Regions from separate parts of the Natranaerobius thermophilus JW/NM-WN-LF genome, predicted to be linked through region 2. Evidence: riboswitches for the same ligand, from Rfam matches in the RefSeq annotation. Region 2 holds a riboswitch; the other holds the start of a gene.
What was found. Region 2 has a riboswitch for tetrahydrofolate ahead of NTHER_RS00915 (folate family ECF transporter S component). Riboswitches for the same ligand answer to the same signal wherever they lie in the genome.
Positions count from the first base shown of each region.

Region 1: another riboswitch for tetrahydrofolate. It lies ahead of NTHER_RS12485 (folate family ECF transporter S component); the one in region 2 lies ahead of NTHER_RS00915 (folate family ECF transporter S component).

Region 1 is NC_010718.1:2,638,964-2,655,593, forward strand. Features, by position in the region: gene NTHER_RS12440 (spore germination protein) at 96-1,658, shown strand; gene NTHER_RS12445 (GerAB/ArcD/ProY family transporter) at 1,655-2,734, shown strand; gene NTHER_RS12450 (Ger(x)C family spore germination protein) at 2,735-3,898, shown strand; gene NTHER_RS12455 (ISNCY family transposase) at 4,083-5,447, opposite strand; gene NTHER_RS12460 (heavy metal translocating P-type ATPase) at 5,697-8,207, shown strand; gene NTHER_RS12465 (ArsR/SmtB family transcription factor) at 8,464-8,820, shown strand; gene NTHER_RS12470 (heavy metal translocating P-type ATPase) at 8,917-11,091, shown strand; gene NTHER_RS15400 (prepilin-type N-terminal cleavage/methylation domain-containing protein) at 11,222-11,599, opposite strand; gene NTHER_RS15405 (type II secretion system protein) at 11,696-12,133, opposite strand; THF riboswitch at 12,396-12,491, shown strand; gene NTHER_RS12485 (folate family ECF transporter S component) at 12,584-13,141, shown strand; gene NTHER_RS12490 (flavocytochrome c) at 13,331-15,130, opposite strand; gene NTHER_RS12495 (response regulator transcription factor) at 15,328-16,083, opposite strand; gene NTHER_RS12500 (sensor histidine kinase) at 16,085-16,630, opposite strand, start outside.
Region 2 is NC_010718.1:177,448-194,077, forward strand. Features, by position in the region: gene NTHER_RS00855 (MTH1187 family thiamine-binding protein) at 1-167, opposite strand, end outside; gene mnmM (tRNA 5-(aminomethyl)-2-thiouridylate-methyltransferase MnmM) at 308-880, shown strand; gene NTHER_RS00865 (deoxyribonuclease IV) at 929-1,783, shown strand; gene NTHER_RS00870 (RtcB family protein) at 1,770-3,158, shown strand; gene NTHER_RS14970 (M23 family metallopeptidase) at 3,227-4,162, opposite strand; gene NTHER_RS00880 (small, acid-soluble spore protein, alpha/beta type) at 4,341-4,532, shown strand; gene radA (DNA repair protein RadA) at 4,702-6,081, shown strand; gene disA (DNA integrity scanning diadenylate cyclase DisA) at 6,086-7,177, shown strand; gene pssA (CDP-diacylglycerol--serine O-phosphatidyltransferase) at 7,199-7,855, shown strand; gene NTHER_RS00900 (nucleoside triphosphate pyrophosphohydrolase family protein) at 8,021-8,419, opposite strand; gene NTHER_RS00905 (methyl-accepting chemotaxis protein) at 8,643-9,497, opposite strand; THF riboswitch at 9,797-9,895, shown strand; gene NTHER_RS00915 (folate family ECF transporter S component) at 9,969-10,508, shown strand; gene NTHER_RS00920 (CarD family transcriptional regulator) at 10,671-11,156, shown strand; gene NTHER_RS00925 (PIN/TRAM domain-containing protein) at 11,321-12,421, shown strand; gene ispD (2-C-methyl-D-erythritol 4-phosphate cytidylyltransferase) at 12,433-13,191, shown strand; gene ispF (2-C-methyl-D-erythritol 2,4-cyclodiphosphate synthase) at 13,188-13,664, shown strand; gene gltX (glutamate--tRNA ligase) at 13,855-15,321, shown strand; gene NTHER_RS00945 (IS110 family RNA-guided transposase) at 15,784-16,630, opposite strand, start outside.

The DNA of each region.
Region 1 (16,630 bases), 700 kb from region 2:
CCTTCAAGGAGCAATATATACCTTATTTATAACATAATGTATATTTCATTTCACTACGTAAAAAATAAAAAAAATTTATGGGAAGGATAATAATAATGTTAAACATTATACAAAAACTTATTAAAAAAAAACGTCCCTATATAATGAGTACAGAAAAATTAGATGATAGTAACAATACGAAAATAAGTAAAAACTTTAATTATAATCACAAACATCTTAAGAATATCTTCGAAAACAGTGATGACATTTGCTTCCGGAATTTTATCACTGATTCGAATGCAAATGTACTTACACTATTTATCGAGGGGTTAGTAAACGAAGAACTGGTTAATAGTGACATTATTAAACCACTACAGTATAACTCAACTAAAGAGAAAAACACAGATGAAGCTTCTCCAGAGACTATCAAAAAAAGATTATTTACAGTAGGAACTGAAGTACAAACCAAAACTTGTTTCAATCAATTAATCGAAGAAGTATTAGATGGAAAAACAGCTATAATTATAGAAGGGCTTCCACAAGGCTTTATTATTGATTTAACTCAATGGGAAAACAGAGGAATTGAAGAGCCAATTAATGAGCAATCAATCAAAGGACCAAGAGAAGGGTTTACTGAAACCCTTCGAATCAATACATCCCAGTTAAGAAGAAGAATTAAATCACATCATTTTAAGATTCAACAATTTAGAATTGGTAAGCAAACAAATACAAATATAGCAGTAGCTTATTGTGAAAATATCGCTAATCAAACAATTGTCAATGAAGTAATTAATCGTATAAACAAAATTGATATTGACGGCATTTTAGAAAGTAACTATATCCACGAGTTAATTGAAGAAAGAACAATCACTATATTTCCGGAAATGATAGACACTGAAAGGCCGGATAAAGTAGCAGGACATCTCTTAGAAGGTAAAATAGCCATACTTACTGATGGTACTCCTTTCGCAATAATTCTGCCAGTTACATTAAGCGAATTTTTTCATACTCCTGAAGATTACTATACTCGCTATATTTTCTCCTTTGTACAAAGGACTTTAAGATTTGCTAGCTTTTTTATTGCTACTTGCCTACCATCTATTTATGTTCTTATGACAAAATTTCATTATGAAATGATACCTGTAGATATTATATTTTCAATTGCAGAAGCTAGAGAAGCTGTGCCTTTCCCACCACTGTTGGAAGTTTTGTTAATAGAAGTAATTGTAGAGTTTTTGCGTGAAGCAAGTTTAAGGTTACCTGGGCCAATTGGTCAAACAGTGGGTATAGTAGGGGCCTTGGTCATCGGAGATGCTGCAGTTAACGCTGAACTTATGAGTCCAGTATTAGTAATATTTACTGCTTTTAGTATGATATCTAGTTTTGTTATACCTAATTATTCAATGGCTTCTGCTCTGAGATTACTTAGGTTTCCAATTTTGTTTATGACAGGAATACTAGGAGGTTTTGGATTTATGATAGCCTGGTTTTTAATAGCTACACATCTTTGTAACATAAGCAGTTTTGGAGTACCCTTTTTACAGCCAATTGCTCCTTTCAAACTTTCTGAACAACGTGACACGGTTTATAGAATGCCATTCAGGTGGGTTAGAAAACGCCCCAAAGCAGTTGCAAATAAAAATATCAGACGTCAAAAAGGAGTTGAAGAAGAGGATTGAAAAAACACGAAAAAAAAGATATAAGTCAATTCCAATGGATTACTATAATTCTTGGCATGACAATTGGTATAGGAATAACAACATTACCCAGGGGGATTGCTACTGAAGCCGGTAGAGACGGATGGTTTTCTATTTTGTTGTCAACCTTGATAGTTATTATATATGCAAATATTTGCCTTTACTTTTCTCGCCTTTTTCCAGATAAAACTCTAGCTCAATCCAGCATAATAATACTTGGTAAGTTTTGGGGTACCATTCTGATCGTTATATATAGTTTATATGCCTTAACATTGTCCGGGTTGGTTCTTAGGTTTTTTATGAACATTGCATATGTGTATCTGGATATACAATATCCAATGGTATTTCATTTTATTATAATTCTCTCTGTAATTATATATATAGCAAGAAATGGTCTATCAACTTTATCTCGACTCAGTGAATTAGTTCTTTTTTATACACTACCCCTATTCATACTTTTTTTAATCCCCGTTTCATTAGATAAACATATAAATTTATTACCAGTCTTTGAAGGAGGGATTGTAGAACCAGTTAAAGCTATACAGGAACCTCTTCTTGCTTTTCTAGGTATAGAAATTATATTAGTATTTTATCCTTATCTAAATAAGAAAGAAGATGATGCTAAACTAACCAATATAGCAATAATTATTACCGGACTTATTTATACTTCAATCTTTATAGTCTCTCTAATGATGATGGGACTAGAGCAATTAAACCTGACTTATTGGCCATTTATAGAATATTTAAAAATTATTGATATAGCTGTTATAGAACGCATAGATACTTTGTTTATTCACTTATGGTTAGGCAAGGTAATTCTAGTTTCTTCCATTCAGTATTTTGTAGCTACTTTTTCTCTGGCTCACATAACAAATAAAGATTATCATGACATTTGGTCACTAGTGGCTTGGCCCATTGTATTATTTGTGGCACTAGTACCTCAAAATGTTCCTGAGACTGAAGAGTTTGCAGCTAACTTCACTTTATATGGAGGAGGACTAGTAATTTTAATTCCCATTTTGCTTATCATAACATGTAAATTGAGAGGTGTCAGATAGATGAGAGTTAATATAAATAAAAGTATAATAATTCTTATAATAATCTTTATTTTTAGTAGTTTAACAGCTTGTGATTTCGTTAACGAAAAAATTTTAGACGAACTTTCGATAATTTTAGCTATGTCCTTTGATTCTAATCCAGAAAATGATAATGATGACTACAATCCCCTTCTATTAACCACTTCAAATCCGCTATTTGCCGAAGAAGCTAAAGAGCCTGTCCGTGTTAAGACAGTTCAGGGTCGAACAATAGGAAATGCTTTAGATAACTGGCAACAACATAGAAATAGATTAATGGCTTTAGGAAAGGTAAATATAATGTTATTTGGAGAAAATATCACAAAAGAAAACTTTCCTAATACAGTTAAAGATATAAGGCAAATTCCAGAAATTGATGCAACATCTTTAGTTGCTTATCATCCTGGAAAAGCAAAAAATCTATTATACCAAAACCCTGTCGAAGACGGTAGAATAGCGGTTTTTCTAAGTGACATGCTAGAATTTGGAGCTGATGACGGACTAATACCTGAAGTTACCCTACATGAATTATGGACAGCAGTTTTAACAAAAGGTAGAGATGGATATCTCCCTAAAGTTGATCTAAAAGAAGAAGGTGATGAAATACCTTATATATCCGGGGCAATGGTTTTGACCGAAAATGGAAATAAGGCTACAACTTTGAATTCCGAGGAAACTAAGTTATTAACAACCATGCTAAATGAAAAAGCCATTCCCTCCTTTTCCTCAAACATTTTTGTTGAAGAAGAAGAAGGGTTAATAGAGTATAGTGTTCAAAACACTGATATGAACATTAATGTTGAATATAATAATGAAGTTTCTGTAGAAATAGATAATAACATTGAGGTTTACCTGGAAGAAGTACAAATCCCCGGAATTGAGATTATAGATAAAAAAACCTTTGAAACTATAGCTGAATTTGTAGCCAAAGATTTTATGGATAATACACAAAATCTTATAGCAAAATTACAACGACACAAAAGTGATCCAATAGGAATAGGGCAATATGTGAGAATACAACAGTCAGAATACTATTCTAAAGGCACTTGGAGAAATGATTATCCCGACATAGATATTGACAATAATTATACTGTCAATGTTTTTAGAGGAAGCACCTTATCCGAAACCTTTAAGCTAGAGCGTTAAATATAGTGACATTTTCCCCAGAACATTCTTGGGGTGACAAATCAAACTCTTAGAGTGAAACTAAAAAAATAACTGCAAAACAATTACATTACACCCTCTTTGTCAATGTTCTTTGAAAATGTCACCTAAAAACGCATAAATTTGTTCAGAGAAAATGTCACCCCCCAGGAAGGTAGACCGAGTTTTAAACTCGGTCCCTGGTATTTAGTATAGTATCTAAAAGTTCTTGATCAGTCAGGTCGTAGTTAAGATTTGTTCTTTCACTTTGTTTTCTCCAAGGGTGATTTTCATCTGGGACTATTCTATTTTTAGGTGATTGCGTTGTTTTAACTTTTTTGGTCATTTTAGTAGTTGAAGGCTTGTCCACAATTTGAGTTTCAAACACCATATCTTTATATTTTACTTTAACTCCAAATTTAGGATTAGATAGGACAGTAACTTTAGATTTAGGAACCAGTTGACTATTTTTATCTAAAATTTGATAGTAACTTCCTTCAAAAGAGAAAGTGGCACTGTTGTCCACAGTTCTTTTGAATTTAGAACAAAGTATATGATCAAGATTAATATCTTGATTTAAACAGGTAAAAGCCGATAGCTCATTTTCGGGCTTTAGGGCAAATCTTTTATTAAAATCAGGCAAGAAATCTTTTTGTAAAAATTCATTAGCTTTCTCCATGGTAGTTATATTGTGTAGCTTAAAAAGTGTGGGCAGTCTGCTTTGTAAAGTATCAAAAAGCCTTTCAACTCGTCCTTTTGCTTGTGGAGAGTTAGCAGGTATAATAGTGACTCCTAACTCTTCCATAGCTGCACCAAATTGAGTAGGCTTAACTTGTTTACCTGCGAGCTGTTCATCAATCGAAAGCTTGTCCGATTTAGGTGATCTAAAAATAGTGTGCTTATCGCTATAAAGACTTGCAGGAATACCATAGTTTGAAATTAACTGATGCATAATCTGAAAGTATCCCTCAAGACATTCATTTTCAACAAAAAATAATCCTAGCAAAGCTCCTGTGGCATCATCGATAGCAGCGTGTAAATCACAATCAAAGCCAGTGTCAAACCAGTCATAAGGTGAGGCGTCTATTTGTACTAAAAGTCCCATTCTGTCCTTGCGTTTGCGTCTGTGGTGACTCTTACTCTTTTTATGTTTTTTAGGACTAGAAATTCCAGCTTTACTAAGAATTCTATGAACAACTGGCCTACTGATAGAGATTTTTTCTCGCTCGTTTAAAAGTTCTGTAAAATGAGTGAAATTTGCATTTGGGTATTTTTCTAACTTTAGAGAAATGATATGTTTTTCAGTACTTTCAGGAACAGAATGATCAGGCTTTTTACCTCGGCTTTTATGTATGACAAAACTGGGTCCTTCTAGTTGCACTCCTTTCTTCAGTCGTTTAATTTGTCGATCACTGAGGTTCAAAGCTCGTGCTGCATCTCTAATGGTTAAGTAGCCATCAATTGTTTGATTGATAATATTTAGTTTTTTAATTTCTTCTTGGGTCATTTGATATGTCACCTTTTTAGTCATAGTGACATTTTCACAGAACATTCTAGGGGTGACAATATCACAGAACAATTACATTACATTACACCCTCTTTTGACTTAAAGATAAATATGTGTTATTGTATTATTTGACCCCACCCCATAGGGGGTGGATGATATAAATGGTAAGTAAATAGAAAGACCAAGCGAGAAGCGGTAGTCTGAGTTATAACTGTATAGCTATGACCGCATGTCTGCCAATTCGTCTGTCCGTTTATCTGCTCATCTCGTAAAATAGCAGGAAGGGGTGAAATAATGAATAATACAACTTTAAAATTAACTGGTATGACCTGTGCCAATTGTGCACAGCGAATTGAAAAACAGCTGAATAAAACCCAGGGAACAAACAGTGCCCAAGTTAATTTTGCCGTTGAAAAAGCTTACATCGAATACGATCCCACCCAAATCAGCGAAGATGATTTAATTAAAATTGTACAAGATTCGGGTTATGATGCTAAGTCGGAAGAACAAGATGAGAAAAATAAAAAAAATGTAGAACTTAAAATATCCGGTATGACATGTTCCGCATGTTCCCAGAGAGTGGAAAAGAATTTAAATAAACTAGATGGTGTCCATGCCAATGTCAATATCGCAACAGAAAAAGCTACAATAACTTATAACCCTACAAAAACCAGCCTAAACAGCTTAAAACAAACTATCAGAGATACCGGTTATGATATTGTTGATGAAGAACTAGAACAAGAAATCGATCCGGAAGAGGAAAAAATTAAAGAAGCTGCCGAAAGAATGTGGTGGTCTGTTGGATTTGCCAGTGTAGTAATGATCATCATGATGGTTCACATGTTTGTAACACCTATTCCCTATTATATTCCCATTATATCTGTATTAGGTTTTCCGGTAATCTTTATCTTTGGAAGGAAAACACATCAAGCCACATGGCGCGCCTTAAAAAATGGCAGTCCCAATATGGACACATTAGTAACAATGGGTTCTGCCGTACCTTTTATTTTAAACTTTTTAGGGATCATACTGGGTCTACCCATTACTTCATTTATTGAAATGGCTACAACTATCATGGCCTTTCACATGATCGGTAAATTCTTAGAAATCAAAGCCAAGGGTAGAGCATCCCAGGCCATCAAAAAGTTATTGGAAATGGAAGCTAAAACAGCCCGCGTCATTAGAGATGGAGAAGAAAAGGAAGTCCCCATGGAGGAAGTGCAGGTTGGAGATGTGATGGTGATACGCCCTGGAGAAAAGATTCCTACAGACGGTGTAGTTGTACAGGGTGAAAGCAGCATAGATGAATCAATGGCCACAGGGGAATCCATCCCGGTAAACAAAACTGTTGAAGATGAAGTTATCGGTGCAACTATTAACAAACAGGGGATATTGCATGTTGAAGCCACAAAAATAGGTAAAGATACATTTTTATCCCAGGTTATCAAAATGGTTGAAGAGGCCCAGGGTTCCAAGGTACCCATTCAAGAATTTGCCGATAGAGTTACAGGTTATTTTGTACCCGGAGTTATATTAATTGCTATAGCTGCCTTTATATCATGGATGGTCTTTCCCGATTTTCATGTATCAGTAGTAGAATATTTTGATTTTCCCTGGTCCACTATAGATTTACCACAGTTGTCCCTGGCCCTACTGGCAACTATAGCAGTACTGGTAATTTCTTGTCCCTGTGCCCTGGGGCTTGCAACACCTACAGCCTTGATGGTAGGTAGCGGACTAGGTGCCGAAAAAGGTGTCCTGATCAGAAAAGGTGAAGCAATCCAAACTATGAAAGATATCAATATAATTGCCTTCGATAAAACAGGCACTATTACCAAGGGAAAACCTGAGGTTACTGATGTCATAAACTACAATGGTTTTAGCAGAGAAGATATTCTCTTGTATGCAGGAAGTCTGGAAGCTTCCTCGGAACATCCTCTAGGTGAAGCCATTGTGGAAACAGCTAAAGAAGAAAACATCACATTCCAGCAGGTAGAAAACTTTTCGGCAATTACCGGTAAAGGGGTACGAGGAGAGATTAACAATAAAGAAGTGCTAGTTGGCAGTCGAAAGCTGATGGCGGAAAAAGATATTGAACACCAGCATCTCAACAGTGAGCTAGAAAGATTAGAAGATGAAGCTAAAACAGCCATGCTAGTAGCCATAGATGGTAAAATGGCGGGCATTGTAGCCGTTGCCGATACCTTGAAAGAAGACTCTATTCAAGCTATTGAAGAAATCGAACAACTAGGAATGAAAACCGCCATGATTACAGGAGATAACGAAAGAACAGCCAATGCCATAGCCAAAAAAGTCGGGATCAGCAGTGTACTTGCCGAGGTACTTCCCGACGGTAAGGTTGATGAAATCAAAAAGCTTCAAGATGAATACGGAAATGTAGCCATGGTGGGAGATGGTATCAACGATGCTCCGGCTCTAAAACAGGCAAATATCGGTATAGCCATCGGAACCGGAACGGATATAGCCATCGAAGCAGCTGATATAACCGTTATTCGAGGTGACTTAAGTGCAGTGGTATCTGGCATTAAATTATCCAAAGCTACCTTCAAAAAAATCGTAGAAAACTATTTCTGGGCCTGGTTTTACAATGCCATAGCCATCCCAGCAGCTTTCTTGGGACTAATTCACCCAATTATCGGGGCTGCTGCCATGGCAGCAAGCTCTATCAATGTAGTCCTAAACTCTACACGACTAAAGAAAGCAAAAGTAGACCCATCTTACGATAGGGAGGATTTAAAAGGCAGTCATCACAAAGGTGAACAGTCATTAGAAGCTAAGGTTTAAGTATAGAATCAAATTAATTATCAAAAGCAATTTGTAAGACCACCTGTGTGTGAAGTTAATTAATTGAAATAAACCCCACTCCATTTTGAGCCCGAAATCAAAAGGAGTGGGGTTTAAAATTTAAATTAAAAACTATAACTTCCCCAATTTTTTCTAGACAACCCCTTCCCCTTTTACAGGACTTTATGTTAGAATTCAATATAACAGTTGAACAGTTGTGCAAATGTTAACATCAAAAATAATTGGAGGGTTATCAGTGACCAAAAAAGATACATGTCAAGAGTTCTGTTTTGATAGTGAAGCAGTGGAGCATGTTCAAAAACATATGTTGAATGAACAGGATATTGATAAAATGGCTGAAACCTTTAAAATACTGGCAGATCCTACCCGGGTAAAAATTTTACATGCCCTGGCTCATAAAGAACTGTGTGTATGTGATATCGCAGTCACCCTGGATATGAAAGTATCGGCAGTTTCTCATCAATTGAGATTATTAAAAAGCGCCCGATTAGTTAAACAAAGGCGAGAAGGCAAGAATGTTTATTATCAATTGGATGATCACCATGTAGAGCAACTCTTTGAAAAAACACTAGAACACATCAAGCATCAATAACCGACATTACAGGATTCGGATTCAATAACTGCAGATACGCTTGTACTTGTTTTACTTTCTTAAACTTGTTGTGTTTCTGTCAAGGGAGGGGAAATCATGAAATATTATTTGCGAGGACTGGACTGTCCCAGCTGTGCAGCTAAAATAGAACGGAAATTAAATAACTTAAATCCAAATCCGAATCAAGAGATAAATATTAATCTTAACAATAATACTGTCGAATTGGACCCCGAATTATACGAGGAAGCTCAAAAAATAGTCGATGATATTGAACCTGGAGTGAAACTAATTCCCAAGGAAAATAACAAGGAACAACCCCATAATAACTATGAAGATGATCACAGTTCCAATTTAAAACAAGAATATTTAAAGATAATCATATCACTAGGATTACTAATATTTGGATTTATCTTTAGGGAAGAGCTGCAAAACACTCCATGGGCGATAGCAGACTATTCTGTATTTTTAATCGCCTATTTCCTGGTCGGCGGTCACGTTGTTATTTCTGCTGTTAAAAATTTAGTTCGCAGAGATATATTTAACGAAAAGTTCCTTATGACCATTGCTACCCTTGGTGCTATTTTGATTCAAGAATTACCAGAAGCGGTAGCCGTTATGTTGTTTTATGCAGTAGGTGAGCTATTCCAAGACCTGGCCGTTAATAAATCACGCCGCTCGATTTCTTCCCTATTAGATCTAAGGCCTGAGTTTGCCAACCTTATAACTGAAAAGGGTACCGAACAGGTCTCTCCGGAACAGGTGACACCTGGCGATGTAATTGAAATCTATCCAGGAGAACGCATCCCCTTAGATGGAAAAGTTTTATCTGGTGAGTCATACATTAATGCCAGTGCCCTAACAGGTGAATCCGTTCCAGAAAGTGTAGGCCCCGGTGAACAAGTAATGGCTGGAACTATCAATGAAAATAACTTGCTTAGGGTACAAGTCACTAAAGAATTTAATAACTCATCTGTCGCCAAGATTTTTGATTTGGTAGAAAAAGCAGCCGAACGAAAAGCTCCTACAGAAAAGTTCATCACTACCTTTGCGGCTTGGTATACGCCTGTAGTTGTAGGAGGAGCTGCAGTGTTGGCCACTATACCACCGCTATTGATTCCGGGAGCAGAATTTAGTGAGTGGATATACCGGGCATTGATACTTCTGGTGATATCTTGTCCCTGTGCTTTGGTACTATCCATACCTCTCGGCTATTTTGGAGGTATAGGAGGAGCATCGAGAGGAGGAATATTAGTAAAAGGTGCCAACTTTCTAGATGCCTTGATTGATGCCGATACAGTAGTCTTTGACAAAACAGGTACACTAACTGAGGGGACTTTTCAAGTTGTCAAAATTAATCCCAAAAACGGATTTTCAGACCAAGAATTATTGAACTATGCCTCTACAGCAGAAATTTACTCAAATCATCCCATCGCCAGATCCATATTACACGAAGCAAAGCATAAGTTTAACTTTTCTAGGGAAGAACTCAAAGCTAAAGTTTTAAAACAGCGAGAAGACAAAGGTTTCGGTGTAAAAACAACATTGTCAGATGGTAGTGTGATTTTAGCCGGCAGCGAAAAATTGCTGACAAAGGAAAGTATCAACATGGACTTAACAGATGAAAAAGACAATGGTGAAACTATCGTTCATGTGGCTGTAGACGACAAATACGTTGGTTACCTGATTCTTGATGATGAAATAAAAGCCGATGCGGCAGAGATTGTAGCCAAACTAAAAGCCAAAGGCGTTTCACACACAGTCATGCTCTCGGGAGATGAAGAACAAACTGCCAAGCGTGTAGCCAAACAACTGAATATAGATAAATATTATGCAGGTTTACTACCAGAAGAAAAAATTGAGATAATGGATGAACTAATCGCCAATAAGACTGGAGATGAGAAAATATTATATGTGGGTGATGGCATCAACGATGCTCCCGTAATCACCAGGGCCGATGTTGGTATAGCCATGGGTGCGCTGGGAACGGATGCTGCCATTGAAGCTGCAGATATAGTCCTAATGGATGATAATCTAGACAAAATTCCTTTGAGTTTAGATGTCGCCCGAAAAACCCGACGAATTGTATTACAAAATATCGTCTTCGCCTTGGGAGTAAAAGCAGCTTTTGTATCCCTGGGAGCTTTGGGAATGGCGACCATGTGGGGTGCAATTTTTGCAGATGTAGGTGTAGCACTTTTGGCAGTATTTAATTCTACCAGGGCATTGAGAACACCGGGAAAGCTATCCCAATACAATTCTGATTCTGAATAAATATCTGTGATTATTTGATTATATTAACTAAAAACCAGCCAGGAAAAGTAAGCATTTAAAGTGAACTTCCCGGCTGGTTTTAATTTGTCTCCAAGTATGAGCTTTTATATTAATCTTGTTCATTGAATTATCAATCGTTATTTCCTGGTTCCCAAGTTACTTCTACATCATTGACATCATCTAAATCCCAGTCAACTTCATCACAGTCAGGAAGTCTCAAATCATCTTCATCATCTACATCTATATATTTAGAAAAATCATCGAATTCGTCAATTTCTCCTTTATCTTCTAAATAGATAGCAGTTTTAATAGCGTTTTCCAATTGCTGCTTTTCAGCTCGGCAGGCCTCTTTTTCGGCTTCACCTATATAACTCATGACATTTGGTGCCACCAAGGCTATTAAAATTCCAATTATTCCAATGACTGCTATTAACTCAATTAAAGTAAAACCATTTTTGTCTTTAAACAGCCTTGAAACTTTATTATGTAATTTCTTTATAAAAATCATTTAATTCCCTCCTTTTTATATGAGCAGTTCTGTTAAGTTATAAGAACTATCGTACTTTTACGAACAATAAGCCAACTACTTTTAAGCTGAAACCAATTAAAAGGGCCATGGTAAGAAGGAAGGCCACCACGGTGGACTATCATCGTCATTGTCTCCCCCATTTTCATCATTATCGTCATCATTTCCCCCATTTTCTTCTTCGTTGTTATCATTACCATTTTCTTTACCATTATCTGGTTCTGTCAACAAAGCATCCAGCATATCTGATAAGTCGTCATAATCATCACATGAGTCAGCTGGATTGCCATCTATGTATTTTTCAATTTTCGATGCAATTTGTTTACTATTTTCTGCCTCTAAGTCATCTTCCGCAATTTCTCCTGTGGCAATAGCCGTTTGCAAGGCATCACTCACCTGTTTTTTTGCCGCGTCACAAGCCATTTCTTCAGCTTCATTAATATAACTCATCACATTTGGCGCAACCAAAACAACAAGAATCCCAATAATAGCAATTACAGCTATCAATTCAATCAAAGTAAATCCACGGGGATTACAGACACAGAAATCTTTTCTAGCTTTTTTAAAAATACAGTTCCCTCCTTTTCTTAAATAAGTTTATAATACAATTTTAAATTATAGTCCTTGTATATAATCCTAGAATTCTTTTTAAGCTTATTTATAATTATTTAGGACTTTTTTATTAATGTAAATAGGTCTTGCGACTCTTTTTAGACAAAAATCATTTTTTTAATTTGCTCTTGAATGTATTTTTGAATATGTTATAATGGAAAAAAGTGGTAGAGTAGGTGTCTCGCGTTAAGTGCCAAGGGATGGGACGTTGCCCTTGGACGAAAGCTATTAAGAGCTGCGTTGGGACATCGCGTTCGCTATCACATCAATAAGGAAAGAAAGTTAAGATTAACAAACTTCCTTCCTTTGATGTGGTAGAACTACCACGTCAAATCAGAGAAGGAGGTTTTATTTTTGAAAAACTTTTTTAAAAACCCACATGCCCTGGCGATCATGGGGTTATTAGCAGCTGTTAATGTAGTTTTAGGATTGGTAACTTCGGGTTTTACGATCTCTTTTGGCGGAATAGCTGGGGTAAAAATTGGTTTAGGTGGACTACCCATTATTCTTGCTGGAATTTTACTCGGTCCGCTAGCTGGAGGTGTAGTTGGTATTGTCAGTGATTTGGTAGGATTTCTATTAGTACCTATGGGCCCTTATATGCCGCATTTCACCTTAACGGCTGCATTAACGGGAATTATTCCTTGTTTGGTCCTAAAGCTTACTAATGGAAAGAGAGAGATACCAAGCTTTTTACACTTATTACTAGGAATAGGAATTGGACAAGCCATTACAACTGTTATTTTAGTACCCTATTTTTCATACATCTTATTTGGTCTGCCACTGTTGTACACAGTTCTCGGTAATGCTATCAGTCAGTTAATTAGTGTACCACTCTATGCCTATATTAGCTTATTTATTTTAAAGTCCTCAAAAATTAGATCCATGACAGACACCGCCTCACAAAAATAGAAAGCAAATTCCATTACGTTCTAAATTTACTAAGTGAGGTTATTTGTAAAGGCAATGATAATAGGCAGGCCGATCGCCTGTCTATTATATTCGCATTTGCCATCAAACTGTTACTTTTTAGAACAACAAAAACTGCACCCCAAAAGTATCCTATCACACTTTCGGGGTGCAGTCTTTTAACTTGAATATTTATTTAGAAACGTTATCTCCCGCAATTCTACCAAAAACTATTAAATCTGCTATAGCGTTACCACCTAAGCGATTGTTACCATGAATTCCACCAGTGATTTCACCTGCAGCATAAAGCCCTTCAATTATTTCACCCTCTGTATCAATAACTTGAGCTTCTTCGTTTATCTTAATTCCACCCATGGTATGGTGAATAGCAGGTGCCACTTCTTGGATATAGTAAGGTCCTTCTTTTAATTCTAATAGATCACCACGACGATTGAAGTCTTCATCTTCACCTTGTTTTACATATTCATTGTATTGTTCCACCGTATTTTTAAGTTCATCAACATCAATCTCAAAAAATTCTGCTGCCTCTTCAATAGAGTCAGCTTTAATTATCTGATCAGTTTCCTTCAGGTTTTCAAATTCTGTCATGTAATTATCCATATTACTATTTTCTTTTATATGGTTGTCCCACATTAGATAAGCTACAGACCCAGTTTGATCTAAAATAGCTTCAGAAATCACATCACGACGATCTAACTCTTCGACAAATCTTTCGCCTTCCTGGTTAACTAAAATAGCACCATCAAATCTAGTATCTGCAACATATGACAAGTGACCCGTTTGCGTATTACAAGTGGGATAAGTTTGAATAAACTCCATATCTACTAAGTCAGCACCTATTTCTTTTGCCATTAGAATTCCTTCACCAGTTGCTCCTGGAACATTAGTAGTATTATATCTATCGTCAATGTCTGGATTATACTTTTGAGTCATATCAATATTTGCACCAAATCCACCGGTTGCCATAATAACCCCATCTTCTGCCTCAATATTTGCTATTTCTCCTTCATGATCTTCCACTTTTACACCTACAACTCTACCATCTTCATCCGTAAGTAATTCTTTTGCTTCAGTATTAAATTTAATTGGAATCTCATCATCCAAAGCTCGTTCCTCTAAACTACTAATCAGTTCTAGTCCGGAGCCACCAATTGGATAAAGTGCCCTGGGCACTTCATGTCCTCCAAAATGCATAAGATAGTCATCGACAAATTCTACACCTACATAGTCTTTCATCCACTCCGCATCTTCAGTTACATTTTCTGCTAGTGTTTGCACAAGATCTTCATCTGCTTCATAATCTCCGCCTTCAAGGGTATCTTCAACAAATTGATCTACACTGTCATCAATATCTGGGTTTTCCTGAACCCAAGTGTTTGGAGCATTAAACTCTCCTCCAGATACTAGGGTGTTACCACCTAAATAAGGCATCTTTTCTAATAACACAACATCTGCACCTTGTGACTTTGCTTCAATTGCTGATACTAGACCAGCACCTCCACCACCAACTACTACTACATCATAGGTAGAATCAGCGATTTCAGAAGCACTATCAACTTCAACCATTTCCCCTTCAAAGTATTCTTCAGCACCTGCCTCTTTTAATGCATCTTCAACTGCACTAACTAGTGCTAAACTTGTGACAGTTGCGCCTGAAATGGAGTCTACATTAGTATTGTTGTTTTCCACAATGGCTGGGATAATTTCTTCAAATACTGGATCTGTTAATATCTCAGATTCTTCATGAGATAAAACTTCGATATCAGAGATATCTTCATCTTCAATTGTAACCTCTACTTCAATTTCTGCATTGTGTCCATATGAACTTCCCTCATATGTACCTTCTTCTAGTGCCAACTCTTCCTCTCCTGGTTCCTCTCCTACTTCCTTATCTCCATTGCATCCCACGGAGAATGTGAACAGCAGAACAAATGTTAACATAATTAATAATAAGTTTCTCTTTTGAAACATATACAACCCCCTCCTTTTAACTTGTTATACATTTCTTAACACAACCAAATTATAAGCTAAGAAACGATTTTTGTATTTGCACAAATTTCAGGTTTTTTGACTTTTCTTTAAGCTTGTATAATAGAGTCAAGCCTTTAAAAAATTAGAGGATAAACCCTTAAATGATTCAAACACTTTTGGGACAACCTCTTCCTTTATCATTTTATATACTTGTTCCTATAATCAAGAGGTGACACCCCTTCATATTTTTTAAAAATGCGGCTGAAATAATGTTGACTTTGGTAACCAATTTTTAATACTATTTCATACATTTTTATTCCTGGTAGATCTTCTTTTAACAGTTCCTTTGCTTTTTTTATTCGAACTCTAGTAAGGTATTCTTTAAATGAATATCCCAGCTCTTCTTTCATAAGTGTACTTAGGTAGCTTTTATTAATATTAAAATTTTTTGCTATTTTTTCCAAAGATAAATCGGATTTGTAATAATTGTCATGTATATGTTCCATGACCTTTTGTACTAAAAGTGAATAGTTTTTATTTTCATAGTAATTTTTGTTAATTTCTAAATCTGGATATTGAATGCGTAGGGCTTTATCAATATTTTCTAATGTTTTAAAGAAGTCTGTTTTCGGAACAGGTTTCAATAAGTAATCAAATACCTGTAACTTGATTGCTTCATGAGCATATTCAAAATAATCATACCCTGTTACCATGACTAAGATAGCTTTTGGGTTTTTAGATTTAATTAATTTAGCCAATTCTAACCCATTAGATTCAGCAATTCTAATATCTAAAAAGAAGAAGTGAGGATCTTTATTATCTGTAAGTTCCAGGGTTTCTTGACTATTAGCTGCCGATCCTACAAATTTAAAAGGATATCCATATTCTTGGATCCATCTTCCAAACCCTCGACGGATTTTAGGCTCATCATCAACTACAACTGCTTTCCACATATTAATCCTCTCCTTTCACTAAAGGAAATCTAATAGTAACTTTTGTCCAACCATTTTCTACATCTATATTTAAACCATAGCTAGTACCATATGCTAACTGAATTCGCATATTAGTACTATATAGTCCAAAACCTATATTTTCACCTGGCTTTTCATTTGTTTTCAAGGCATGATTTATCCTTTTTAATTCATCAAAAGATAGTCTAGACCCATTATTTTTAATAATTGTTACTAACTCATTGTTTTCTCTTATAAGTTCGAGGATAATTTCACATGTAGAATAATCTTGATTTTTGAAACCATGGAGAATAGCGTTTTCTACTATTGGTTGTAAAATAAGTTTTAAAATCTTGTTATCTGTTAAATTTTCATCGTACTTCACCTGATAATTTAGCATATCTTCATATCTAGCTTTTTGTAGGCGTAGGTAACTTTCTATATGATCTAATTCTTTTTCGATAGTAATATATTCATCACCTGAATTAAGACCAATTCGATAGAATGTACCTAACTCTTCTAAAAGTTCAACTGCTTCTTGTGAATTATC
Region 2 (16,630 bases):
ATATCCAAACAATCGTTCAGATCACCTTCTAAAATGGTTCCCATTGGTGTTAGTTTGTAATTAACCTTTGATTGAGATTCCAGTATTTGATGACAGTCAGCCACATAAGGGCTGATGCTTGGAGAGCCAGTTCCCAGTGGAGCTACACTAACCTCTACAATGGCCAAAGCTTATCCCTCCTTGTGGTATAGTTTATTAAATAATTGAAATTACATGTATCTCTTTATAAGTTCGCGCTTTAGCCGTTATTTTCCTGTTGTTAATATGGCTAATCCCGTAATTTAATTTCATAGGTGAGGTGAACAAGGTGCAAATAAACCCTTTTAATAAACCTACAGAAATAGATAAACAGTTATTGGACGGTGTGATATCACAAGGTGATAGAGTAGTTGATGCAACTTGTGGGAATGGACACGATACTGAATATTTAGCCAATCGAGTTGGTGATCAGGGGCTTGTGTATGCTTTTGATATTCAAAAGCAAGCTCTTGAAACTACTTGGAAACGTTTACAGCAGGAGGGACTGCATGAGCGAGTAAGATTACTTAATAAAGGTCACGAAAAATTGATTGAGGATGTGGAAGGGCCGGTTAGTTGTGTTATGTTTAATTTAGGTTATTTGCCTGGTAGTGACAAGAAGGTAGTGACAGAACCTCAGAATACTATCCGAGCTATTGAAGGAGCTTTAAGTTTATTGAAGGCCGGTGGATTATTGACAATAGTATTATATCCAGGTCATGAGACAGGAATGATAGAATCTCAAGTGGTTCAAGATTACCTTATGAGACTAGATCAGACTAAATTCCATACAAAGAAAATTATATCTTTAAATTTTAAAAACAATCCACCGTATCTAATGGCAGTTTTAAAAAACAAGTAAAAACTAGACAGTGAATTGCGGTTTGAACATACGATAGGGGGGAAAGTTATGAGATTGGGTTTTCACATGCCCCTTTCGGGTGGTGTGGGTAAACAATTAAATCGTGCTAGTGAATTAGGTATGGAATGTATACAAATTTTTTCAGGGAATCCAACTAGCTGGAAGCCAGGCAAAATCACACCAAAATCTCGAGATTTATTTATAAAAAAACAGGAGGAATTACAGATAAAACCTTTAGTGTTTCATACTCCCTACTTGATTAACCTGGCTTCTCCTAAAAATGATATTAGGGAAAAATCAATCTACTTATTGAATGCTGCCTTGGAAAAAGCCAAAGCTTACGATGCTCCTTATGTGGTAACTCATATCGGTAGTCATGTGGGTGAAGGAGTTGAAAAGGGAATTGATCTGGTGAGTTATAGTTTAGAAAAGATTATGGAGGATTGGCCTGAGGGGGTAGAATTACTACTGGAAAACACTTCAGGAGCTGGATCTACTCTAGGTGGTAGTTTAACCGAACTTAAAAAAATTATAGATAAATTTTCAGGAACCCAGGTGCTCGGGTGCTGTTTTGATACTGCTCATGCTTGGGGTGCCGGTTACGACATTTCAAATGTCAAGGAGGTAGAGACCACTCTGGAACTGGTTAATGAACAGCTGGGCCTGGATTTGATCAAAGTTTGCCATGCCAATGATACCAATGTCCCTTTAGGATCTACTAAAGATAGGCATCAACATATTGGTGAAGGTAATATCACAGATGAGGGATTCGGTGCTTTGTTAACTCATGATTCATTTACACCAAAGGCAGTTATTATGGAAACACCAAAAAATGGTACAGACTGTGACCAAATAAACTTACAACGATTAAAAAAGGTGGTTGGCAGGCATGAAGAAGAATGATTTTAAAATGACAGAACAGAATATTTATTCATATATGTCCCCCGATAATATTAAAGTGGAGGTGTTTTTATCACCTCTATTATTTGAGTACTTAGAAGAGAGTTCGTTAAAACAGTTGTTAGATGCCAGTGAGTTACCTGGTGTGATTCCACCTGTGATAGGAATGCCTGATATCCATGAGGGTTTTGGATTACCTATCGGTGGAGTGTTAGCAACTGATGGTAATGACGGTATAATATCGGCAGGGGCAGTGGGGATGGATATTAACTGTGGTGTTAGGCTGATAAATACAGACATTGATTATGGAGATATTAAGGACGAGCTTCCCAAGTTATTGGAAAAAATCACTTCATCGGTTTCTCCTGGAGTCGGTGGTAAAACAAAATACTTAAAAGCAAAAAGCTTGGATATCCAAAATGTATTGGAACAGGGCGTGCCTTATTTGATTCGTCAGGGCTTTGGTAATATGGAGGATTTAGATCACATTGAAGATGGTGGTGTTATATCAGAAGGAGACAGCTCTGTTCTGAGTCATGAAGCTGTTAAGAGGGCTAAAGAGCAACTTGCTACTCTAGGTTCTGGGAATCATTTCATTGAAATCTGCTTGCTTGAAACTGATTTTAATCAAAAAGAAGCCAATGATTTAGGAATTAATTACGGGAAGGTTTGCTTTTTAATTCATACAGGTAGTAGAGGGATCGGGCATCAAGTTTGTACGGAATATATGGACAGAATGAAAAAAGCCTTAAAAAAAGATAGACAGCCACTTCCAACAAAAGGGCTAGCCTATGCCGAAATTAAGAGCCCTTTAGGTAGAGAATACTTTAGTGCTATGGCAGCTGCAAGTAATTTTGCTTTTGCTAATAGACAGCTATTGACGACAGCTATAGAAGAAGCCATTGGTTGCAAAACGAATTTAATTTACGATGTTCCCCATAATATAGCTAAGTTCGAAACAATAGATAATCAAAAATTACTTGTACACAGAAAAGGAGCTACTAGAGCTTTCCCGGCAGGTCACTCTGCCTTAGCTAAAAAATTCAAAAACACGGGACAACCAGTCATTATCCCAGGAACTATGGGTACCGGATCTTATATTATGCTTGGTACAGAAAATCTGAGACGTACATTTTATTCGGTCAATCATGGAGCGGGTCGTCAGCTATCAAGAAAGCAGGCCAAAAAAAGTATCACCAAAAAACAATTCAAACAAATGATGAATGGGATAGAAATGAGTATACCGGGGGTTAAAAATGTAATAGATGAGGCTCCTCAAGCTTATAAAGATGTTGATGAAGTGGTTAATACTCTTTGCGATATCGGTTTAACTAAAAAAATAGCCAGGTTGCGCCCCATCGGTGTGATAAAAGGTTAATATCAAGGGCCAGGGGCGACCTGGCTTTTTATTTATTTTAATAACTCCTCAGAGTTCATCTTGTAGTTTTACTCAAAGATTTCTACAAGTATCTCTCGCGTTTCGTCAATGGATTTTTCTTCTCCTAAAAAGCGTTGATCTTCTCCCAACCATATTTCCATATGGAGGTGTGGGCCGTCATCTCTTCCTTCTGCTGCAGCTCCAGTCCCCGTATTCCCTACACCACCGAGAACTTCTCCTTGCTCTATTTGGTAACCTTCCTCTATGTGTGCTTCAATGCTGTTTAAATGGGCATATCTGACGACAATATTATGTTCGTGTTCCACCCAAACTTGCTTTCCTCTGAGCTTGTCCAAAGTATCTTCTGGTGTTTTACCAAGTTCTGCTGTTTCTTCAAGTAATTCATCACGATAAGACTTTTCTAGCTCCTTAAAATCATGATCTGCTCTGATTACCTCTCCCTCAGCGACAGACTTAACTGGAGTATCAATTTCTATTGGAACGCCTACATATTCATTAAAATAATCTATTCCTTCGTGGACACCATTACGATAAGCTCTATCCGCACCCGGTAAGTGACTATCAGCATAAGTAATTACAGCATCTTCAATAGGTGAGATAAAATGGTCTAATTTAGATACGATTAAGTCTCGGTCCCATTCTTCTGAAGGTGGTATTTCTGCGCTTTGATCTGCATCTTCCTGATCGGTTTCTTCTTTACCATTTTCCGTTTCTTGTTTTTCTTTGTCTTTTTGACCGTTAACTACTTCCTCTTCATCACCTTCTGATACCACGTCTTTAGTTTCTTCACTGTCTTTGTTTTCTTCATCTTTAACTTTTTCTCCATTATCACCTGCTACTGGGTTCGTTCCTTGGATATCGTCAATATCCAAATAAATCCAACCAGCTGTCAGGATAATGCCAACAAGCAAAATGGGTATAAATAAATGTCGAAACTGCTTTTGAGAGCTCCCTCTGGTATTTTTTACAAATTTTGGTTTCATCTCTAGTTCCTCCACTTCTTTTGTATTATTTACTTGTACTTTTTAAATTATAATATTTTTAAATTCAAATGTAAAACAATACTCTATAGCGTAAAATTACCTATATTATCCTGAGCTTGTTCAGCACAAACTAAAAATAGCCTTAAAACCCTTTAAATTTAATGGAGGTGTCGCTCTAATGGCACGTAGGCGAAATAGAGGTGTCATGAGTGAAGAGCTGAAGTATGAACTGGCCAAAGAGCTGGGAGTTTTTGATACAGTGGCCCGAGAAGGTTGGGGAAGTGTTCCATCTCGAGATTGTGGGAACTTAACCAAGTTGGCCATTGAAAAAGCTGAACAGATGATGCGAGATCAAAATCAAGGGTTTTAAGGCAAGGATGAATAAACCCAGACGAACTGGGTTAAGATAGTAATGAAGGCAGGTTAACTCCTCTCCCTTTAACAATATCATGCCTTCCCAGGCAAGCGGCGGCCAAATCTTGGTCGTCGCTTGTTGTTTTTATGGCTAAAATAGTGATATAATTTTATTAACAAGGGGAGTGGAAAAATTGAAAAAATCGACAATATATTACATGTGTTTAGACTGTGGACATACGGAATTAAAGTGGTTAGGTAAGTGTCCTGCATGTTCTAATTGGAATACATTTCAAAAAAAATATCAACAACCGAGCGATAATAAGCATAAATCTAACATTGGTTCATCTGAATCAGAACAATCTTCTCAAGTAATCACCTTGTCAGAGATTGACTTAGAAAAAGAACCTCGTATGAGTACAAGCATCGATGAACTTGATAGAGTTTTAGGTGGAGGTATTGTACCTGGCTCAGTAGTTCTCTTTGGAGGAGACCCTGGGATAGGTAAAAGTACCCTGATGTTGCAAGCCTCTCATAATTTGGATACATTAAATTTCAGTACCCTTTATGTTTCTGGTGAAGAATCACTGTCTCAATTAAAACTAAGATGTGAAAGACTAGGACTAAACTCTGAATCCTTATTGTTTGCTTCTATCACAGACCTCAGGGAACTAGAAAATAGATTAAATGAACAAAAACCACAAATATTAATAATTGATTCTATTCAATCATTATATACTCCTGAAATTGAAGCCCCGCCTGGAAGTTTATCCCAAGTTAAGCACTGTGCAGCAGTTTTACACTCAGTTGCTAAAGAAAATGAAATTGCTTGTTTGATAGTTGGGCATGTTACTAAGGCAGGCCAAATAGCCGGCCCTAAAGTTTTAGAACATATAGTAGATACTGTTTTATACTTTGAGGGAGATCATCATCAAGACTATAGGATATTGAGAAGCATAAAAAATAGATTCGGCCCCATAGAAATTGGTGTTTTTGAAATGCGTCAAACTGGATTACAGGAAATTACTAACCCGTCCAAATTGTTTTTAAGGAAAAGACCAGACTACACCGTAGGTTCTGCTATCTTACCCAGTTTAGAAGGAACAAGGGCCTTTTTGGTAGAGATTCAAGCTCTGGTCAGTACCAGTCAACTAGGCACTCCCAGAAGAGTTGTCACAGGTATTGACAGTAACCGAGCAGCATTAATAACTGCCGTTTTAGAGAAAAAATCCGGTTTGCACTTAGTAGGTGACGATATTTTTATTAATGTGGTTGGTGGTGCTAAAGTAGCTGAACCTGCAGCCGACTTGGCTGTGGCTCTAAGTTTGATCTCTAGCTTTAAAGAACAAGGGTTTCCGGGAGATTTAGTTGTCATGGGAGAAATAGGTTTAACAGGTGAAATACGATCATGTAATCAACCAGAAAAACGCCTTTTAGAAGCAGAAAGAATGGGTTTTAAAAAAGCAATATTACCCGAAGCTTGCCGTTTAAATCATCATCAAGGAAACATTGAGATTTATCCGGTATCCTATTTGAAAGATGTTTTAGAAATATTATCAGGGTAGGTGATTGCGCTTGACATATTTATCAAAATTACATGATAATAAGGAGTTTTTAGATACTCTGGCTATGCTAGCTCCCGGGACGGGGCTTCGAGCAGGACTTGAAAATGTTTTAAGGGCAAAAACTGGGGGATTGATTGTATTAGGTGACAATGAAGAGGTGCGTGAGCTCATTACAGGGGGCTTTAAAATTGATGCCACCTTTTCTCCCAGTAATATGTATGAGTTAGCCAAAATGGATGGGGCTTTAGTTTTGAGTAGTGATGCAAGAAAGATCGTTTACGCCAATGTTCATCTAAACCCTGATTCCAATATTTCTTCCAGTGAGACTGGAATTCGACATAGAACAGCTGAAAGGGTGGCTAAACAAACTCAAAAGACTGTAGTTGCAATATCCCAAAGGAGAAATATTATTACTATTTACCATAATAACTGGAAATATGCTATGAGTGATATTGGTGTGATTTTAACAAAGGCAAATCAAGCAGTGCAAACTCTGGATAAATACCGATCTGTACTGGATCAAGATTTGACTAATCTTTCGGCATTAGAATTTGAAGAATCAGTGACTTTAGCTGATGTGGTGAAAGTGATTCAAAGATCTGAAATGGTTATGAGGATAGTAAAGGAAATAGAAAAATACATTACCGAATTGGGGACTGAGGGACGTTTGGTGAAGATGCAGCTAGATGAGCTAATTGTGAATGTTGAAGATGACAGTTATCTGTTGATTAAGGATTATTATAATTCAGAGGGGCATTATTCGCCTGCGGAAATATCAAATAAAATTTCGGAGATCGAATCAGATGAATTATTAGAGCCTGAAAAAATATTAGAAGCTTTAGGATATCCAAAGAAAGCTAGTTATTTAGATCAAAAGGTCATGTCCCGTGGTTTTAGAATTTTGAATAAAATTCCTCGTTTACCTATAAATATTGTGGAAAATGTGGTTGAAAGATTTGGCGATTTGAGAGGAATATTAAATGCTTCAATAGAAGAATTAGATGACGTAGAAGGTATAGGGGAAATTAGAGCGCGAGTGATAAAGGATGGTTTACGAAGGATTAGAGAGCAAGCTTTAATAGATAGATATGTATAAGTTGTAGGAGGAGGTTAATTCTTGGATATTAAAAAAATACTACCAAATATATTGACTATAGCCAATTTGACAGTGGGTTTTGCCGCCATCCTATTGATTTCTGGCGAATATTATAGTACAGCTGTTTCTTTTGTGATAATTGCCATGGTTCTTGATGGTTTAGATGGAAAAGTGGCTCGCAAATTTCAGGTGTCAGGTGATTTTGGAACAGAACTTGATTCCCTGTGTGATGTGGTATCTTTTGGAGTAGTACCTGGTTATTTTATGTGGGCAAATAATTCTGAGACAAGCCCACTGATAACAACTTTATTTACAATTACAGCTCTTTTATTTTTGATATGTGGTGCCTATCGTTTGGCCAGGTTTAATGTGGAAACAACCAGTGGTGAAGACTTTACAGGAATACCTATTACAATTGCAGGAGGAATTTTGGTTTTAGGTTCTTTTTACATTGCCCCGTTTAGTGCTATATTGGTAATAATGTTAGCTGTGATTTTATCACTTTTAATGATTAGTGAAGTACCTTATCCTTCTTTTAAAGGGGTAACTTTGCCAAATGAGTACTGGTGGTATCTTATTTTTTTAGGGATTATTATCTTGTTTATATTATTTCCTTTATTGTTTTTATTTTTATTGAGTATTTATTTTATAAGTGGTTTTGTCAAATTAATTATTTAATGAATGTGGTATTAAAATAAATTTAGGATGTGTAAGTTGAATGTTGATAGTTGAACTTTTCAATTTCACATCCAATGTTTCAGGTTGGTACATCTAAACTGTTGTAAATAAAAATAAACCGGATAAAGGCCGGTTTATTTTTATTAGCTTTTTAAATCAATATTTTTATGTAAGATTAAAAAAACCAAGAGTAGAAATTTTATCGCTTTCATTGTCAATGACATCATTGAGATTAATATTCAATGTATTAGCCAATGCTGCCATATAAAATAAGTGATTACCAATTTCGTTGGTCAAAACTTCATGGCAGTTATCGCAGAGATCGCCTTTTAAGTGTGTACTCAGGTGTTTATGAAAATCTTCAATGGTAGCACTTTCAGGAATCACCTGTTTATCAGCATCTACTTGTAAACACCCGCAATTAGTTACGGACTTAATCACAGCTCGATTGACTCTTGCGTTAGATTCTTGGAATTTAGTAATATTGTCTAGAATACTTTTATGTCGTAAGAGTAATTGAGAGACTTGCTTTTGAAGATCTTGACAATTATTTTGAGTGCCCAATTTATGTCACCACACTTTCTGCATTATTAATGCTATAAAAAGTAATGTAACAACATTATAAAAATAAGTTTAACCTTTGTCAATGAACAGGCCCATTATAATGCAGTCAGTGTGTGACAATAATTGATGTAAGTTACTATTTGTGGCAAAGTAAAAATATTGACAGATGATTAGAGGGTTAAGCTTAATGGCTAAAATAAGATCAAATCAATCCCAAATCAGACTATGTGTTTGATTCCGAGAGATTTTGTGCTGTTGAAATAAGATTTTCTGATATTTCCGTCATTTCTTGAACGCTTGCAAGAATTTCCTGGGTGGAAGCAGCTTGACTTTCAGCTACATCACTGCTGGTTTGGATTTCACTATTCATTTCCTTGATATGATTTACAACCCTTGTTATAGTTTCTTCAACTTCTTGGATAGAATTACTACTGTCATCGGCTAATTTTTTCACTTCAGTGGCGACAACTCCAAAGCCTTTTCCTTTTTCGCCAACCCTTGCAGCTTCTATAGCGGCGTTCAAGCCAATTATTCTTGTTTGATTCGCTATTTTTTGTATAAACTCTAAAACTTCATTAATACTGTTAGCATCGGACTCAGCATCCTTAGCTCGTTTGCTTAAATCTTGTCCTAAATTTGCCAAGTTTTCTGCTCCTGTAGTAATTTCTTCCATGGAAGATTTTATTTGTTGGATATTGGAACTAAGAGTGTTAGCTACATCAGTCAATTGATCGGCTTGAGCCTTTAGATTTTCGTTCATTTGCTCCCTATCTTCTACAGTGTAGATCAAAAGATTGGCAGCTGATGGATCCATGATGCTGACTCCATGGGGAACTAGCTCTTTCAGTTGTTCATTTACTTTAGCCACTCCCGTCACATCAATAACTACATCTAAATCCGTGTTAATATAATCATTAAAATCCGAAATTGTTCTTATACCCATATCTTTTGCGAGAACAATGGCAGGTGCCTCTGTATTAATGTCACAGACCCAAAAGATATTAACATCATCTAAATCACGAAAAAGTTTTAGTAAAGACTCACCACCATTGCCACCGCCAACAATTCCTACATTCATTCAACCCCCCCCTAGGCTTAAATTAAGTCATTATTTAATTATCTATTATTAAAGGTGCTGTTATATTTAGTTAGTTGTTGTACTGTAAAATTTTCTATTGAGTGAATAAATTCAAATTTTACAGAATCAGCTTTTAACTTTAAATACAACCCTGTATTGCAACTACAAAAAACAATTCTATATTTAGTAAATATTTCCTCCTGATATATCAAAAGATTGTCGAAATGTCATAAAGTTAAGAAAATCACAAATTGTTTTTACTAGCCGCAAAAATAATTCTGTGTTATTATAAAACTTAAGGCAGAGTAGGGGTCTTGCGTTAAGTGCTGGAGGATGGAACGTTGCCTCCAGACGAAAGTCCTGGAAAGGACTTGCGATAAGATCTCGCGTTCGCTGCCACATTTTAAGAGAAAGCCCCCTTTCTCTTAGTGTGGCAGTAAGCCGCCACACAAAAGAGAAAGGAGGGAAAGAGTGTTTAAGAAAAAGTTTACCACAAGAGATCTGGTTTTTATGGCCTTGTTGATTGCCTTAAATGTAATCCTTACCCGTTATGGTTCACTAAGAATTAATTTCGGCGGTGTAGAAGCTGTTCGTATAGGTATAGGAGCTCTACCGGTTATTCTAACAGGGGTGTTTTTTGGGCCAATAGCTGGTGGTATAGTTGGTGGAATTGGAGATGTAGTAGGTTTTATGATGTTTCCCATGGGAGCATATATGCCCCACTTCACTTTAAGTGCTTTTTTAACAGGTTTTATACCAGGATTATTACTATATCAATGTGAGAAAGATAATTTAACATTTCCGAAATTAATTCTTGCAATAGGTGTTGGCCAAGTTGTGACCAGTCTACTTTTGACCCCATATTTTCAAAACACTTTATTTGGAATTCCCTTTGCAGTAACAATACCTGCTAGATTAATTAGCCAAGCCATTAATATTCCCTTGTACTCTCTTCTCATTAAGATGATTGCATTAAAATGGAATACAATCTTTGCTCATAATCATAGTTAAAAATAAGACAAGCGTAGCTAATACATAATTAGCTACGCTTGTCTTATTATATGATTATTTGTTGACAATAAAAAAGTCGTGTGATATACTATTTTAATTTGACTTACAAATGCCAATGTGTTATCATATTTTATATACTGGTGTTCTGAGAGGAGGATTCATGTGTTTAAAAAAGGGGATAAAGTGGTTTATCCCATGCATGGCGCGGGTGTTATTGAAGGGGTTGAAGAACGGGAAGTTTTAGGTAAAAAACACATGTATTATATTATGAAGATTCCTGTGGGAGATATGAAAGTTATGATTCCCAAAGAAAGAGTTGATGCTATAGGACTTAGAGAAATCGTTGATAAAAATAGTGTAAAAAAAGTTTTGGCTATTTTAAAAGCTGAGGAAACTAATGTAAATCACAACTGGAATCAAAGATACAGGGCTAACTTAGAAAAAATCAGGAGCGGTGATATTTACCAAGTCGCTGAAGTTATTAGGAACCTGGTATTTTTAGATGATGAGAAAGGTCTTTCAACAGGTGAAAAGAAAATGCTTGAAAATGCCAAGCAAATATTAGTTAGTGAATTAGTTCTTGCTAAGGATATTGAAGAAGAACAAGCTCATGAAATTATAAATGATACTTTATTAACAACTTCATAATCATATTAAAGTGATTAACAGGGGTATTATCATTTTAACCGCCAAAAAATTATCAAGTTAAAAAAGCTTATTCAAACAAACTTAACTGAATTTACTCGAAATATTGAAAGCTGATTAGTTTTTAGGGTATAATAACTAGACAAGGCAAAGGAGGTGAAATTTGAGTGATTCGTCGTACGGTTAGAATATTAATGACAATTATAGGCTTTGTGGCAGGCTATCAACTTTCCTATGGACTGACTACTCTAGACGCTGTAAGCGGAATGGACCTTGGTGAATCTACTGTCCTGGGGATAACATTATTAGGTGGAGCTGTTTTAGGACTGATATTTTATTTTATTGCCCCTATGATGATGGAACGAGTAATTCAGCTAACTAAATGGATAGAAAGAAAAATGCGTCCAATACCTACTAGAGACATTTTGCTGGGTTCCTTTGGTTTGTTGTTGGGTTTGTTACTTGGATATTTGATTAGTATTCCTATATACAGAATTCCTTGGGTTGGAATTTATCTGGCCCTGGCTGTTAATTTGTTCATGGGTTATTTGGGAATTATCCTTACTTTTAATCGCAAAGAAGAGTTATTAACTTTGATGACTTTTCTTAAGTCAGGTAAAAACGAATATTTTGCTAAGGAAGATCAGAAGAACAAGTCCACTATTAAGGTTCTTGACACTTCGGTGATCATTGATGGCCGAATCTACGATGTATGTAAAACTGGTTTTCTAGAGGGGACCATGATGATACCTGAGTTTGTGTTAGAAGAATTGCGTCACATAGCTGACTCTTCGGATCTACTTAAACGCAATCGTGGGAGAAGAGGCTTAGATATTTTAAATAAGATGCAAAAGGAAGACTCTATTGATGTAGAAATTTATGAAGGCGATGTGGATGAATCCGAAGTTGATAGCAAACTAGTGAAACTAGCCAAGGTGATGAGTGGTAAAGTTATCACCAATGACTATAACTTAAATAAAGTATCGGAATTACAAGGGGTGCCGGTTTTGAACATCAATGAACTGGCAAATGCAGTTAAACCTGTGGTATTGCCAGGCGAGGAAATGGCCGTCAAAGTTATAAAAGATGGCAAAGAAGCCGGCCAAGGTGTTGCTTATTTAGATGACGGAACTATGATAGTAGTTGATGGCGGAAAGAGACATATTGGAGAAAAATTGGAAGTTATGGTAACAAGTGTACTACAAACAGCTGCAGGAAGAATGATATTTGCAAAGCCTAAATATCAATTGGATAAAAGTCATGCATGAGGTGAAAAAGCTTGTGTAATTCAAACTTAAATGTTTCAGTGATTTTACCAGCAGGCGGTCAAGGGTCGAGAATGGGTCAGTCTATAAATAAACAGTACCTTAATTTGAGAGGTCAACCGATTTTGGCAAGAACATGGCGGGTGTTTACCCGCCTTCCTTGTGTTAAGGAAATTTTTTTAGTTGTAGCATCGGGAGAAGAAAGATTCTGTTGGGAAAATGTAGTCTACCCCTATAAAGATCTTGAAAATACTGTTAATATCCAGGTCCTTTCAGGGGGTAAAGAACGTCAAGACTCTGTTTATGAAGGATTGAAACGGGTTTCTGAAGAAAGCGACTATACAATAATTCATGATGGGGCTAGGCCTTTAATTACACAACAAAATATTGAAAACAGTCTGATTCAAGCTAAAGAGTCAGGTGCCTCTATTGTCGCGGTCCCTGTAAAAAATACTATTAAAAGCTTGCAGTACCCATTAAAAGTCAAGAGTTTAAGTAACGGAGATGAAGTTCCTAAAGTTAAAGAAACTCTTCCCAGAAATACCTTGATAGAAGTTCAAACTCCTCAAACCTTTAAATCTACTTTGATTAAAGATGCATATCAGTGGGCGCTTCGACAAAACATTACAGCTACAGACGATTCTTCTTTAGTAGAAAAAATGGGTCATCAGGTGTCTGTAGTTCAAGGAAGTTTTGAAAACATTAAAGTAACAACTCCAGAAGACCTGTTTATGGCAGAAGAGATATTGAAAAAACGGGAGGAGCAAATATGAGAATAGGACATGGAGTAGATGTACATAAATTGGTTAAAGGTGAAGACTTAGTTTTAGGTGGAGTTCAGATTCCATCAGACCTTGGCTTGAAAGGTCATTCCGATGCAGATGTGTTAATTCATGCAATTATGGATGCTATGTTAGGGTCACTGGCTCTAGGTGATATCGGTAAACACTTTCCAGATGACGACCCTCGCTATCATCAGATAGATAGCAAAGTATTACTTAAAAAAACTTATCAATTAATTACTTCTTATGGCTATCAGTTGATAAATTTAGATAGTACAATTATGGCAGAAAAACCAAAACTGGCACCATATATTGACGAAATGAGAATTACTATTAGTGATGTTTTAGATCTTTACCCTAGTCAGATTGGAATTAAAGCCACTACCTTTGAAAAATTGGGCTTCGTGGGTTCGGGTCAAGGTATTATGGCACAAGCAGTGGTGTTAATGGAAAGACTGTATTAAAGCCTGTTCATGGCTATTGTAGATAAATAGTAGCTTTGATATAATTTACAAGAACTGATTTGAATTGATAACACACATTAACATAGAAGTTTTTAAATTGATGGCTGCTGTATTAAAGTTGAATGTTGATAACTGAAATTTCAATTTCAAAACTAAACAGCGCCAAATTGAAAAAGAGGGGGAATACCAATTGACTAATAAAGCGAGGTTGCGATTTGCTCCAAGCCCTACTGGACAGATCCATATCGGCAACATTCGTACCGCATTATTTAACTGGTTGTACTCTAGACATATTGATGGAGAATTTATATTAAGAGTAGAAGATACTGATATGAACAGATCAGTTGAAGAATACGAACAGATAATCTTTAGAGCGTTAAGTTGGCTGGGATTAGATTGGGATGAAGGCCCCCAAAAAGGTGGAGATTTCGGTCCCTACAGACAGAGTGAGAGAAAAGATATTTATCACAAATATGCCAATAAATTATTAGAAGCTGGAAAGGCTTATTATTGCTACTGTACCGAAGAAGAGCTGGAAGAGATGAGAGAAGCTCAGAGGGCTAGAGGTGAAATGCCTAGATATAGCGGCAAATGTGCCGATCTCAGCTCCGAGGAACGAGCAGAATTAGAAAATGAAGGGCGTAAGTCAGTGATTAGATTTAAAGTTCCAGAAAATCAGACTATTCGTGTAAACGATCTGGTAAAAGGTGAAGTAGACTTTGAAAGTGATGGGATCGGAGATTTTATATTAATAAAAAGTGATGACATGGCTTCATATAATTTTGCATGTGTAGTTGATGATTACTTAATGAACATTACCCATGTTTTAAGGGGAGAAGATCACCTTTCCAATACTCCCAAACAAGTAATGATTTATGAGGCTCTGGGCTTTGAGACTCCTGAATTTGGACATTTATCTTTGATTTTAGGTCCTGATAAAGCAAAACTAAGTAAACGTCATGGTGACACCTTTATAGGGGAATATCGAGAAAAAGGTTATCTACCTGAAGCAATGGTAAACTTTTTAGCTTTATTAGGTTGGTCTCCGCCTGGAGAAGATGAACTTTTTACCCAAGATGAACTAATTAGATTATTTGATATAGGTAGAGTTTCGAAAAGTGCCGCAGTCTTTGATGTGGATAAATTAAATTGGATGAACTCACACTATATTAAAGAGGCGGATACAGAAAGATTGCTTAACCTTTCTAAAGAATATTTAATTAATTCCGACCTAGTGTCGCAAGAACAGTTAGAGCACGATTGGGAATGGTTCGTTTCTGCTGTGGATTTAGTCAAGGAAAAAATTGATATGCTATCGGAATTACCTCCACAGTTAAAAATCTTTTATGGAGACGATGTAGACCTTAAAGGTGAGGAAGTAGAATTTTTAGAGAAGGACCACGTTCCTGAATTACTTTCAGAAGTTATTAATCAATTTAATGATTTAGACTCCTTTGAGGATCCTAAAGCTATCAAGAAAGCAGTTAATAAAGCCGGTAAGCAGGTTGGTGTCAAAGGTAAGCAGCTTTTTATGCCTGTAAGAATTGCAGTGAGTGGACAAATGCACGGCCCTGAGCTTGATCAGCTAATTTCTTTATTGGGCCGAGAACGAGCGATTAATAGAGTGAATAGCACTCTTTCACAAATTCAAAGTTAAAATATTGACAAGAGGTATGTAATAGTTTATATTCATAAATAATAATTATTATTGACATAAAAACGAACTGAATCTAAGATAATTTTATGCGGAGGAATCAGTAGCTGGTCCTACAGAGAGATATCCCATGGGCTGAAAGGATATTGTTTCCAGCGAATTGCCCCTCCAAATGCTTTTTTGAAAGTGGGTTTTGCCATTAGTATGAAAAGCCGGTTAGAGACCGTTATCATGCCAAAGTTGACGCATTATGCGTAAACAGAGTGGAACCGCGGTAAAACCGTCTCTGTATAGTTTATCAGAGGCGGTTTTTTTGATAATCAAAAGTTTATAAAAAACTGTTACTTATAGCTTTTGGAATCACTTTGCGAAAAGATTCTCTATGTAAAGGATAAAACTCTGTAAAATTTTGGAAACACAGGATACAGTAATCCAAATTTGAAATTTTGCTCTTTTAAAACTAAATTAAGCAGCGTGTTTTTCTCTAGCTTTTATGAACTTGCTTTCGTTGTAGGGCTCTTTGTTTACCCACATAGCAAAGAGTATCCTAACCCAAATATTAGCTAGAGTCCTTACAGCTTCATGATGCTGTTTACCTTCTTTGCGCTTTTTGTAGTAATAGTCTTTGGCCCAGGGGATCCACCTTGTAGTTTGTAGAGCGAACTGATGTAAAGCGTTTCGAAAAGGCTTAATACAAGAGTGTCGCCTTTTTACAATACGCATTTTGCCACTTTGATGGAGTACTGGTGAAGTTCCCGCAAGGGCCTGTACCACCGAGGCGTCAGCATAACGGCTGCGATCGTCTCCCCACTCTGCCAGCAGCCTCGGTGCAATTCGCTTACCGGCACCTGGTATGCTGTCGAAAATTTTACTGTCAGAGTGGGACTTAAAAAGTTTCTCGATTTCCTTGTCGTACTCATCAATATGTTCTAATAAAGGCTCTAGCTGATCTAGGATAGTAAATAAAAACTTAGACTTGGCAGAACAAATGGCTCTGTTTCCTTCTAAATTAGGTTTTTGAAGCTTTGTGAAGATCTCATTAGCTTTAGACGTAGGGTTAGGATGTTTTTGCTTTTTTAAAAACTTAAAGATCTCATCTCTACTAGCTTTTCGAGCCTGTTTTGGAGTAGGATATTTCCTTAAAAAAGCTAGAGAAACAGGTAGAGTTATTTTAGAAAACAATTCAAGAGCAACAGGGTAATATTCTTTCAGGGTTGAAATCAGTCTATTTGTTAACCTAGCACTTTCTTGTATAAGAGCTTCTTGATCTCTGGTGAGTACTTTAAGTTCTTGGATGTGTTCAGAATCAGGC